3 regions of the Sphingomonas sp. R86520 genome follow, and region 1 is predicted to be linked to each of the others. Evidence: riboswitches for the same ligand, from Rfam matches in the RefSeq annotation. Region 1 holds a riboswitch; each other region holds the start of a gene.
What was found. A riboswitch is a leader RNA that binds a small molecule or an ion and turns the genes downstream of it on or off. The one in region 1 is predicted to bind cobalamin.
Positions count from the first base shown of each region.

Region 2: it holds a riboswitch for cobalamin, as region 1 does, so the genes downstream of both, cobW (cobalamin biosynthesis protein CobW) here and SJY41_RS06630 (TonB-dependent receptor) in region 1, are expected to answer to the same signal.
Region 3: it holds a riboswitch for cobalamin, as region 1 does, so the genes downstream of both, SJY41_RS04230 (DUF1636 domain-containing protein) here and SJY41_RS06630 (TonB-dependent receptor) in region 1, are expected to answer to the same signal.

Region 1 is NZ_JAXHBZ010000001.1:1,446,255-1,449,675, forward strand. It holds gene SJY41_RS06625 (dihydrofolate reductase family protein) at 253-918, shown strand; cobalamin riboswitch at 1,327-1,563, shown strand; gene SJY41_RS06630 (TonB-dependent receptor) at 1,732-3,421, shown strand, end outside.
Region 2 is NZ_JAXHBZ010000001.1:1,011,871-1,015,291, reverse strand. It holds gene SJY41_RS04865 (HoxN/HupN/NixA family nickel/cobalt transporter) at 1-1,037, shown strand, start outside; cobalamin riboswitch at 1,093-1,308, shown strand; gene cobW (cobalamin biosynthesis protein CobW) at 1,408-2,457, shown strand; gene cobN (cobaltochelatase subunit CobN) at 2,466-3,421, shown strand, end outside.
Region 3 is NZ_JAXHBZ010000001.1:874,340-877,760, forward strand. It holds gene SJY41_RS04220 (NAD(P)/FAD-dependent oxidoreductase) at 1-414, opposite strand, end outside; gene cobO (cob(I)yrinic acid a,c-diamide adenosyltransferase) at 469-1,074, shown strand; cobalamin riboswitch at 1,103-1,303, shown strand; gene SJY41_RS04230 (DUF1636 domain-containing protein) at 1,480-1,887, shown strand; gene cobT (nicotinate-nucleotide--dimethylbenzimidazole phosphoribosyltransferase) at 1,884-2,897, shown strand; gene SJY41_RS04240 (histidine phosphatase family protein) at 2,909-3,421, shown strand, end outside.

The DNA of each region.
Region 1 (3,421 bases):
CCGGATCTGCCCGCCTGTTCGGCGCGCTCTCGCGCCGCGACATCGAACGGCTTATACTTGGCGGCAATCTACTCCCGCCAGTATAGACCGCGCGCCGGCGGATGACCGCGTTGCTGACGTTCGGCGTCCTTCCGCCGTGTCCTGATACTGGCCCTCATTCACGCCCGCAGAGGTACGATTGCGCTCTTGCCCCGCGACCCCTTCCCGTCGAGAATAGAAGTTGGTGAGACGTCCATCGAAAGGATTTGATCCATGCGCAAGTTGACCGGTGCGGCGTTCGTATCGCTCGATGGCGTGATGCAAGCGCCCGGGGGGCCAACCGAAGATCCAACCGGAGACTTCGACCAGGGCGGCTGGGTGTTCGGCATAGGCGACGATGTCATCGATCCGGTTTTGGGCGCGCTCTTCACCCCGCCTTACGCGCTACTCCTAGGGCGGCGGACCTACGATATCTTCGCAGCCTATTGGCCGTTCGTCGACGGCGAGATGGCGGGCATGGGTGCAGCGCTGACGGCGGCAGAAAAATATGTCGTGACCGGTGGCGATCAGCCGCTCGGTTGGGCGAACAGCCACCGGATCGACGGCATTGCCGCCATCAGAGCGCTGAAAGAGAGCGACGGTCCCGACTTGCTGATCCAGGGTTCATCGACGCTCTACCCGCCGTTGCTCGCTGCCGGACTGATCGACGAACTGGTGCTGATGACCTTTCCCGTCATGCTCGGGACCGGCAAGCGCTTGTTCGGCGACGGCACGCCGTCAGGTGCGCTGCGACTGATCGACCATCAAGTTGGCACGAAAGGCGTGATCGTCACCCGCTGGTTACCGACCGGGCCGGTTCCGCGGATCAACCATCCTCACCCCAGCACCAGCGCGGCGGAGACCGAACGGCAGCGGCGGATGAACGAAGGGACCTGGTAAGCCCGAATCCGTGCTCCCAGACCCCAGACGCGCTCAACCAGAAGCGGATGCTCGGTGCTGGGTTACAACCGCGCGAACACGGTCGTTCGGGTGGATATGCTATACCGCCGATGTGGCGCCCGAGACTGATGGTCTCTCCTGCCATATCTGTGAGCGGAAGGATGCAGAAGGACTGATCACTGTGGGAAGCGACTGAAGATAGAGGACATTCTGCGCCCTGCCGCATGGCTTGAAAAGATGTTGTTTTGAGAACTTCCGAATTCAGGTGTTAGCGGAGGCGACGCTTCACGCGTCGCAGCTTTTGGCAGAAGTCGAACACATATAAGGAAATCTTTATATGTGTTCGCGGCAATCTTGCGGATCGGCATCATCACAGGTACGCAGCACAGGTCAGGCTGGGATCACCAGTCTGACATTGATCACGCTGGTGTCCCGAAAGGGACTTAAAAGGGAACACGGTATGGGAGACGCTCTCCCGAAGCCGAGGCTGTCCCTGCAACTGTAAGCGGCGAGCGAGATGTACATCGCGCCCTCTCAGGAGGGCGCAGCCACTGGACCAACGCCCTATCGGCCGGAATCCGGGAAGGCCGTATATCGAGCGACGACCCGTGAGCCAGGAGACCTGCCAGCGTCTGGTCGCTCTTGCTTTGGTCCAGGGGATGGTCGGGGCACGGTTCTTCCGTCTGAGCGACGAACGAGCGACGGGGGTCGCATCGGTTCGTGTCGCGGGCGCTTGCGTCCGCCTGCCGACGCGCGCCGACCGTTCGTAGCGGACGCCCCCGTCCGAAGTTGCTTGGCGCACGGGGGACGGACATGAAAGAATCGAAATCACGCACTGGATGGCTCGGATGCGCGGCGCTGGCCGCGATGTGCATCACGACGCCTGGATGGGCTCAGGCAAACGAGGCCGAGGGCGCATCGACACAGTCACCGATCGACATCGTCGTGTTCGGTCGCGGCGAAGCGAAGATCGGCGTCGCACACGCAGCAAGCGAGGGCACGGTTGCCGGGGCGGACCTTCTCGTTCGACCGCTGCTGCGCGTCGCCGAACTGCTGGAAGCGATCCCCGGCATGGTCGCCGCGCAGCATTCGGGCAGCGGCAAGGCCAACCAGTATTTTCTGCGCGGCTTCAATCTCGATCACGGGTCGGACTTCACGACCTATATCGACGGCGTGCAGATGAATTTGCGGACGCATGGCCACGGTCAGGGCTATCTCGACCTCAACGGGCTGATTCCCGAGATCGTCGCGCGTGAGGATTTCCGCAAAGGGCCCTACCGCGCCGATGGCGGTGACTTCGCACTGGCAGGCGCGGCTTACATGACGACGACCGACGGTCTCGCTCGACCCTTTCTATCGGTAGAGGGCGGCTCCTACGGCTATGGCCGGATCGCCGCCGGTGGCACGATCGACGGTGTCGGCGCCGGTAAACTCACACTTGTCGCGCAGACGAAGATCTATGACGGGCCATGGCAAGAACCCGAGCACCTGCGACACGTGTCAGGCTTCGCAAAATATATCGCTCCAGCCGGCGCAGGCCAGATCGAGGCCTCGTTCAACGCCTATCGCGCGACCTGGCGCCCGACCGAACAGATACCCGAGCGGATCATTGGCACCACGCTCTGCGAGGACGTGTTCTGCTCGCCCGATCCGACTGCACGCGGCGAGACCACCCGGCTCGTAGGCAACATCGCGGTCCGCCAACCCGATTGGCATGCCAATTTCTATGGCCAGTTCTACGACTGGTCGATGTATTCGAATCCAACCTACACCGAACCGGATGGGACCAGCGCGCAGATCCGTCAGTTCGACAAACGCTGGATCGTCGGGGCGCGCGGCGAAAAGCGTTGGACGCTTGCACCCACCCTCGCCGTCTCGCTCGGCACTGAGGAACGCTATGACCATATCGGCAGCGTCGGTGTTTATCGCACCAGCGCGCGATCGTTCCTCTCGTCAATCGGCCGCTACCATGTCGAGGAAGCGTCGGCAGCACTGTATGGCGAAGCGACCTGGACACCGGTTGCGGGGCTTCGCCTAATCGGTGGAGTCCGCGGCGACTATTATCATTATGTCGTCCGGGCGCGGGATCCGGCGGCGGTCGTAGCGGGCGAGGGCAGCGGCGACGACACGATCCTGTCGCCGAAGGCATCGATTGCCTATTCACCGACTGCCTGGCTGGAACTCTACGGCAATTGGGGTCGCGGCTTTCACTCCAACGACGTGCGCGGCGCGGTCAACGTCGAAACACCGGTGCCGGTGCTGGTCCGCGGCAGCGGCCGTGAAGTCGGCGCACGGTGGCAGTTGTCGGGTGTCACGCTGACTGCGACCTATTGGTGGCTCGACGTGGACAGCGAACTGCGGTTCATCGGCGATTCCAACGCGGTCGAACCGACCGGCGCGAGCAGGCGTCGCGGCTATGAACTGGTAGCGTTCTGGCGTCCCAGGCCGTGGCTCGCGATCGATGGCAACTACACGGCGAGCCGGTCGCGCTACGATACCGGCG
Region 2 (3,421 bases), 430 kb from region 1:
CGGTCGAAAGGCCGACGCGCGCCGCCACCCGCAAGCGGATCCGCTGGATGTTCGCAGGCCTGGTCGTTGCCAACATCGCCGCCTGGGGCTGGGCATTTTCGCTATTTCACGCGCAACCGCTGATGCTGGGCACCGCGCTGCTCGCCTGGGGGCTCGGCCTGCGCCACGCGGTCGACGCGGATCACATCGCCGCGATCGACAACGTGACGCGCAAGCTCATGCAGGACGGCCAGCGCCCGATCGCAGTCGGCTTCTGGTTCGCGATCGGCCATTCCGGCATCGTCCTGATCGCGGCCGTCGCGATCGCCTTCACCGCCAGCGCACTGTCGCAGTTCGAGGCGTTCAAACAGGTCGGCGGCGTGGTCGCCACTATCGTCTCCGCCGTGTTCCTGTTCACGATCGCGGCGATGAACCTGATCATCCTGCGCTCGGTCTGGCGCACCTTCGGCCATGTTCGCAGCGGCGGTACCTATGTCGAGGAAGACCTCGACCTGCTGCTCGGCAATCGCGGCCTGCTCGCGCGGCTGTTCCGCCCGATGTTCCGGCTGGTCACGCGAAGCTGGCACATGGCACCGCTCGGCTTCCTGTTCGGGCTGGGCTTCGACACGGCGACGGAGGTCGCGATCCTCGGGCTTTCCGCGAGCCAAGCCGCCGACGGCCTCTCGATCGGCACCGTCCTCGTGCTCCCGGTCCTGTTCGCGACCGGCATGGCGCTGGTCGATACCGCGGACGGGGTCGTCATGCTCGGCGCCTACGAATGGGCGTTTGTGAAGCCGATCCGCAAACTCTATTACAACATCACCATCACGCTGATCTCCGCCATAGTCGCGATCGCGATCGGCGGGATCGAGACGCTGGCGCTGCTCGGCACGAAGCTCGGCCTGTCCGGCGGCGTGTGGGACGTCGCCGCGGCGCTCGGCGAGAACTTCAACGGCCTGGGCTTCGCGATCATAGGCCTGTTCGTGCTCTGCTGGGTGCTGAGCTTCGCGATCTACCGCTGGAAACGCTTCGACGAGATCGAAGTCGTGCACGGATAGCTGGCGGCCGGTCGCAAAGTCCTTTAGGTCGCGCCTTCGAGGGTCGGTTGGACCGAACCTCACAGATCGCGCCGGTGCCCTTCGGGGCTTGAATGGGAATGCGGTGCGGAAGGGTTCGCTCCTCCAATGCCGCGGCTGTCCCTGCAACTGTAAGCGGTGAGCGACACGCACGCGCCCTTTTACGGGGCAGCCACTGGGCGAAATCCTGGGAAGGTGTGCGAAGAGCTTCGACCCGCGAGCCAGGAGACCTGCCAGCGCAACGGTCGCTCTTGCCATGATCCAGGGGGTGGTCACGGCACGGTACTCCGTCTGAGCGACGAACAGGCGCGGCTGCAAGGTCGTGCGTGCGTGTGCTCGAAGGAGAATAAGAATGTCCGACCGTTCGCCCGATCTGGCCAAGGTCCCCGTCACCATCGTCACCGGCTTCCTCGGCGCCGGCAAGACCACCCTCATCAGCCACCTGATCCGCAACGCGAACGGCCGCCGCCTCGCCGTCGTCGTCAACGAATTCGGCACGCTCGGCATCGACGGCGACATCCTCAAGGGTTGCGCGATCCCCGATTGCCCGGCCGAGAACGTGATCGAACTCGCGAACGGCTGCATCTGCTGCACGGTCGCGGACGACTTCATCCCGACCGTCGAGGCATTGCTCGCGCTCGACCCGCGCCCCGATCACATCCTGATCGAGACGTCCGGCCTCGCGCTGCCCAAGCCGCTGCTGAAGGCATTCGACTGGCCCGCGATCCGATCGCGCATCACCGTCGACGGCGTCATCGCGCTCGCCGATGCCGAGGCGGTCGCCGCCGGCCGCTTCGCGCCAGACGTCGCGGCACTGGACGCCCAGCGCGCCGCCGATCCGAGTGTCGATCACGAGACTCCGCTCTCGGAGGTGTTCGAGGACCAGCTCGCCTGCGCCGACCTCGTTCTGCTGACCAAGGTCGATCTCGCCGGCCCCGAGGGGGTCGCCAAGGCGCGCGCGGTGATCGCCGCCGAGTCCGCAAGGCCGCTTCCGGTGATCGACCTGACCGACGGCATCATCGATCCGCGCGTGATCCTCGGCCTCAACGCCGCTGCCGAGGACGACATCGCCAGTCGCCCCTCGCACCACGACGGCGAGGACGATCACGAGCATGACGATTTCGACAGCGTCGTCGTCGAACTGGGCGAGATCGCCGACCCCGCGGACCTTACCGCGAAGATCGAAGCGCTCGCTCGCACCGCCGACATCCTCCGCGTGAAGGGCTATGCCGCGGTCACCGGAAAGCCGATGCGGCTCCTCGTCCAAGCAGTCGGCGCGCGCGTCCGCACGCAGTATGATCGCCTTTGGCGTGCCGACGAGCCGCGCCGCACGCAGCTCGTGGTGATCGCCGAGCACGACCGTATCGACGAGGCCCGCATCAAGGCCGCGCTGGACGCCTGAGGCCCAAGATGCACGTCGTCTTCCGCGAGACCCATGGGCTGGAGGAAAGCGCGGTCCCACAGGACCTCGCCCAATCCCCGGCGGATCTCGTCGTCCTGTCCTTCTCCGACGGCGACCTCGGCGCGTTCGCCGCAGGCTGGAGACGTGCGGACGCCCTCGGAAGCCGCTTACCCTCGCTCCGCCTCGCCAACCTGACCGCACTCCAGCACCCGCTCTCGGTCGACACCTATGTCGAACAGACGCTGGCGGGCGCGAAGGGCATCCTGATCCGGCTGATCGGCGGGCGCTCCTATTGGAGCTACGGCCTGCAACAGGTCGAAAACCTCGCGCGGGAGAACCGCATCGCGCTCGCCGTCCTCGCTGCAGACGGCCGGATAGACATGCGCCTCGACGCCGCCTCGACCATCCCGCTCTCGACGCTGCGGCGCCTCGCCCAGCTTTGCGACACCGGTGGCGCGGTCGCAGCGCAGGCGGCACTAGCGCAATTCGCGCTGGCGTCTGGCTGCTACGCCGGTCCCGTCACCGGGGTCCGCGCGATCGCCGACGTCGGTGGCTGGCAGCTTCACGACGGCGCGACGTGCCCGGCCGCCTTCGCCATGAACGCGCGACGTTCGCGCATACTGCTCGTCTTCTACCGCTCCTATCTCACTGCCGCCGACCTACACCCGATCGAAGCACTCCACGCCGCACTGACCGCGCGCGGCTTCGACGTCATCGGCCTGTTCGCACCGTCATTGAAAGCCCCAGACGCAGCCGGCTGGCTAACCCGCTGGGTGGAAGCTTTGAAACCCGCCGCGATCGTCAACGCCACCGCCTTTTCCGCCCGCGGTGCCACCGACACCACACCGCTGGACGCCGCCAACGTCCCGGTCTTCCAGATTGCGCTGGCCACCTCCGATCGTGCAGCTTGGGCGGGCGCGACGCGAGGCCTGTCGCCCGCCGACCTCGCCATGCACGTCGTCCT
Region 3 (3,421 bases), 570 kb from region 1:
GTCCTTGGTGCGTTCGCGGACCACTTTCCCGCGGTCAAGAATGATGGGGCGGAACCCCATTTGTGCCAGGATCAGGCCGGCGAACAGGCCGCATGGGCCTGCGCCGACGACGACCGGGCGGGGGCCGGTATAGCTGGCGCCGCCCTTGATGACGAAGCGATAGCCGGTGTCGGGCGTACGCTGGACGTGGCGGTCCTTGCGAAAACGCTGAAGGACCGTGTCCTCGTTCTTCAGCGTGACGTCGACCGAATAGACGAGCTGGATGTCCATCTTGTCACGGGCATCGTGCGCGCGACGCGCCACGGTGTAGCGGATCAGGTCGCGCGGCGTGATGCGCAGGCGGTCGCGGATCGCGGCGGGGAGCGCTTCGTCGGCGTGATTGAGCGGCAGCTTGAGGTCGGTGATGCGGAGCATGGCGCACGCTCTAGCGCCGCGCGGCGCGATCCGCCATCGGGAGCAGGAGAGGACATGATCATGCGGACCGACGACGAGCAGAATGCCAAGAGCGCCAAACGCAAGGAGGTCCAGGACCGGATCGTCGCGAGCAAGACGATCGAGAGAGGCTTGGTCATCGTCCACACCGGTAAGGGCAAGGGCAAGTCCACCGCCGCGTTCGGCATGGCAGTGCGGATGATCGGGCATGGGCGCAAGGTCGGTGTCGTGCAGTTCGTGAAGGGCGCGATGACGACCGGCGAAAAGGCGGTCTTCGACGCGTTTCCGAACCTGTGCGAATTCAAGCCGATGGGGGAGGGCTTTACCTGGGACACGCAGGACCGGGCGCGGGACATCGCGGTGGCACGGGACGCTTGGGACGAGGTCAGGCGGATGATCGCCGATCCGTCCTATGCGATGGTGATCGCGGACGAGCTGAACATCGTGCTGCGCTACGAGTATCTACCGGTTGACGAGGTGCTGGCGGCTTTGGCGGCCAAGCCGGAGATGACGCATGTCGTGGTGACAGGACGGAACGCACCAGAGGCCTTGGTCGAAATTGCGGATCTGGTGACCGAGATGACGCAGGTGAAGCACCCGTTCCGGTCGGGCGTTAAGGCGCAAGCCGGGGTCGAGTTCTAGGCGTCTTGCGTGACCCGTACCTCGGGCGTATCGCGACCTTGCGACAGGTTCCCTCGACGCGGCGACGTAGACGGGGATGAAAACGGGAACGGGTGAACCCCGGCTGCCCCTGCAACTGTAAGCGACGAGCCACCGTGCCACACGCCATTGGGATGCAGGTCCCGAGAAGGCGGCACGAAACGGCGCTGACTCGCGAGCCAGGAGACCTGCCTGTCGCAGTCGTCTTTCGTCCGGCCAGGGTGCGCCGAGCGGACGGGTAATACCCCGAGCGACGACATCGCTTCGCGTCTCGCGAGGGCCGTAGGCTTGTGCCTATGCCCGTCGCGCGATGCGGGATCGACTGTCCGAAGGGGAAAACATGCCTGTCATTTATCGTGTCTCGTGCTCAACCGCCGAAGCATCCGCATGTTGAAGCACGTCGAGGACGGCGTCGCGGTGGTCGCATGCAACACCTGCCGCCACTCATCCGATGCCCGCGACGACGGCGAGGGTATCCGCGGCGGTGCACGTCTCGTCGGCGCGTTGAAAGCGGTGCAGGCCAGCGATCCCGCCTATGCCGATGTCGCGGTGCAGGAAATGCCGTGTCTTTTCGCGTGCCAGGATTTCTGCACGATCCACCTGCGCGCGCCAGCCAAGGTTGGCTACGTGCTCGGCCGGTTCGAGCCGACCGAAGATGCCGCACGAGCAATCCTCGACTATGCACGCCTCTACGGCGAAAGCGCATTCGGACAGGTGCCGTTCAAGCAATGGCCCCAGGGCGTAAAGGGACATTTCATCACACGCACGCCGCCAGCAGGGTTCGTCGTGGAATGACCATGTTCGCAACACCGACGGCGTTCCTCGCCGCTTTGCAAGGCTTGCCGCAGCCGGATCAAGCCGCGCGATCCGCCGCGATTGCTCGCCAAGGGCAACTGACCAAACCACCGGGCTCGCTCGGCCGCCTGGAGGACATTGCGGTGTTCATGGCCGGATGGCAGGGCCGCGAACGGCCGCGGATCGACAACGCTCGGGCGCTCATCTTCGCGGGCAATCACGGTATCGTCGCGCGCGGCGTCAGTGCGTTTCCGGCATCGGTTACGGCGCAGATGGTAAGCAATTTCGAGCATGGCGGCGCCGCGATCAACGCGCTTTCGACGACGGCGGGGCTCGATCTACGGATCGTCGCGATCGATCTCGACCGGCCCACCGACGATTTCACGGATGCACCGGCGATGTCGGTGGAAGATTGCCTCGACGCGATCAACCTAGGGGCAGCGGCGGTAGCCGGCTCGCCTGATCTCGTCGTGCTGGGGGAGATGGGGATCGGCAACACCACGACCGCCGCAGCGCTGTGCATGGCGAGTTTTGGTGGATCGGGTCGCGATTGGGTCGGTCCGGGCACCGGGATCGATAGCGAAGGCATGGTACGCAAGATCGCGGTCGTCGAAGCGGGACTGGCTCGGCACCGTGAAGCGATCGGGACACCGTTCGAGGTTCTCCGACGGCTAGGCGGACGAGAGCTCGCGGCGATCGCGGGCGCCGTCGTCGCGGCGCGGTTGATGGGCGTTCCGGTGGTGCTGGACGGCTTCATCTGTTGCGCGTCGGTTGCCCCGATCGCTGCGGCGTGCCCGGATATCCTCGCGCACTGCCTGGCGGGGCATGTGTCCGCTGAGCCGGGGCACAGCCGGTTGCTGGCGTCGCTCGCGCTCGATCCGCTGCTGTCGCTCGACATGCGGTTGGGCGAAGGAAGCGGCGCAGCCGTCGCAACCCTGATCGTTCGCGCGGCGTTGGCCGCCCATGACGGGATGGCGACCTTCGCCGAAGCGGGGGTGGCGACGGCGTGAGCGCGCCGTACATGCTGTATCTCATGCGGCATGGGGCGCCGGTGCGCGAAGGGCTTTTGCTGGGGCGTACCGATGATCCGGCCACCGAGGCGGGGGTTGCGGCCTGCCTAGGACGCGCAGAATCGCTTGATGTCTTGCAGATCTTCTCGTCCGATCTGGCGCGTGCGCGTGCATGCGCCGCCGCGGTAGCTGCTCCACGTCGGATCGAGGTCGCGGCCGATGCGCGGTGGCGCGAGCTGAACTTCGGCGCGTGGGATGGATTGCGGCCGGACGAGGTCGATCCGTCGGCATTCGCCCGGTTTCATGAGGATCCTGACGTGGCGCCACCACCCGGGGGGGAGCGCTGGTCGGCGTTGCAGGATCGGGTCAGCCGGGCGCTTGACGCAATTCCGCCCGCGGCATCGTTGGTCGTGACGCACGGCGGCGCGATCCGCGCAGCGCTGGCGCATCTGTGTGGGTTCGACCGGCAGCAGCTATGGGCGTTCGATTTGCCCTATGCGGCGCTGGTATCGTTGCGGATCTGG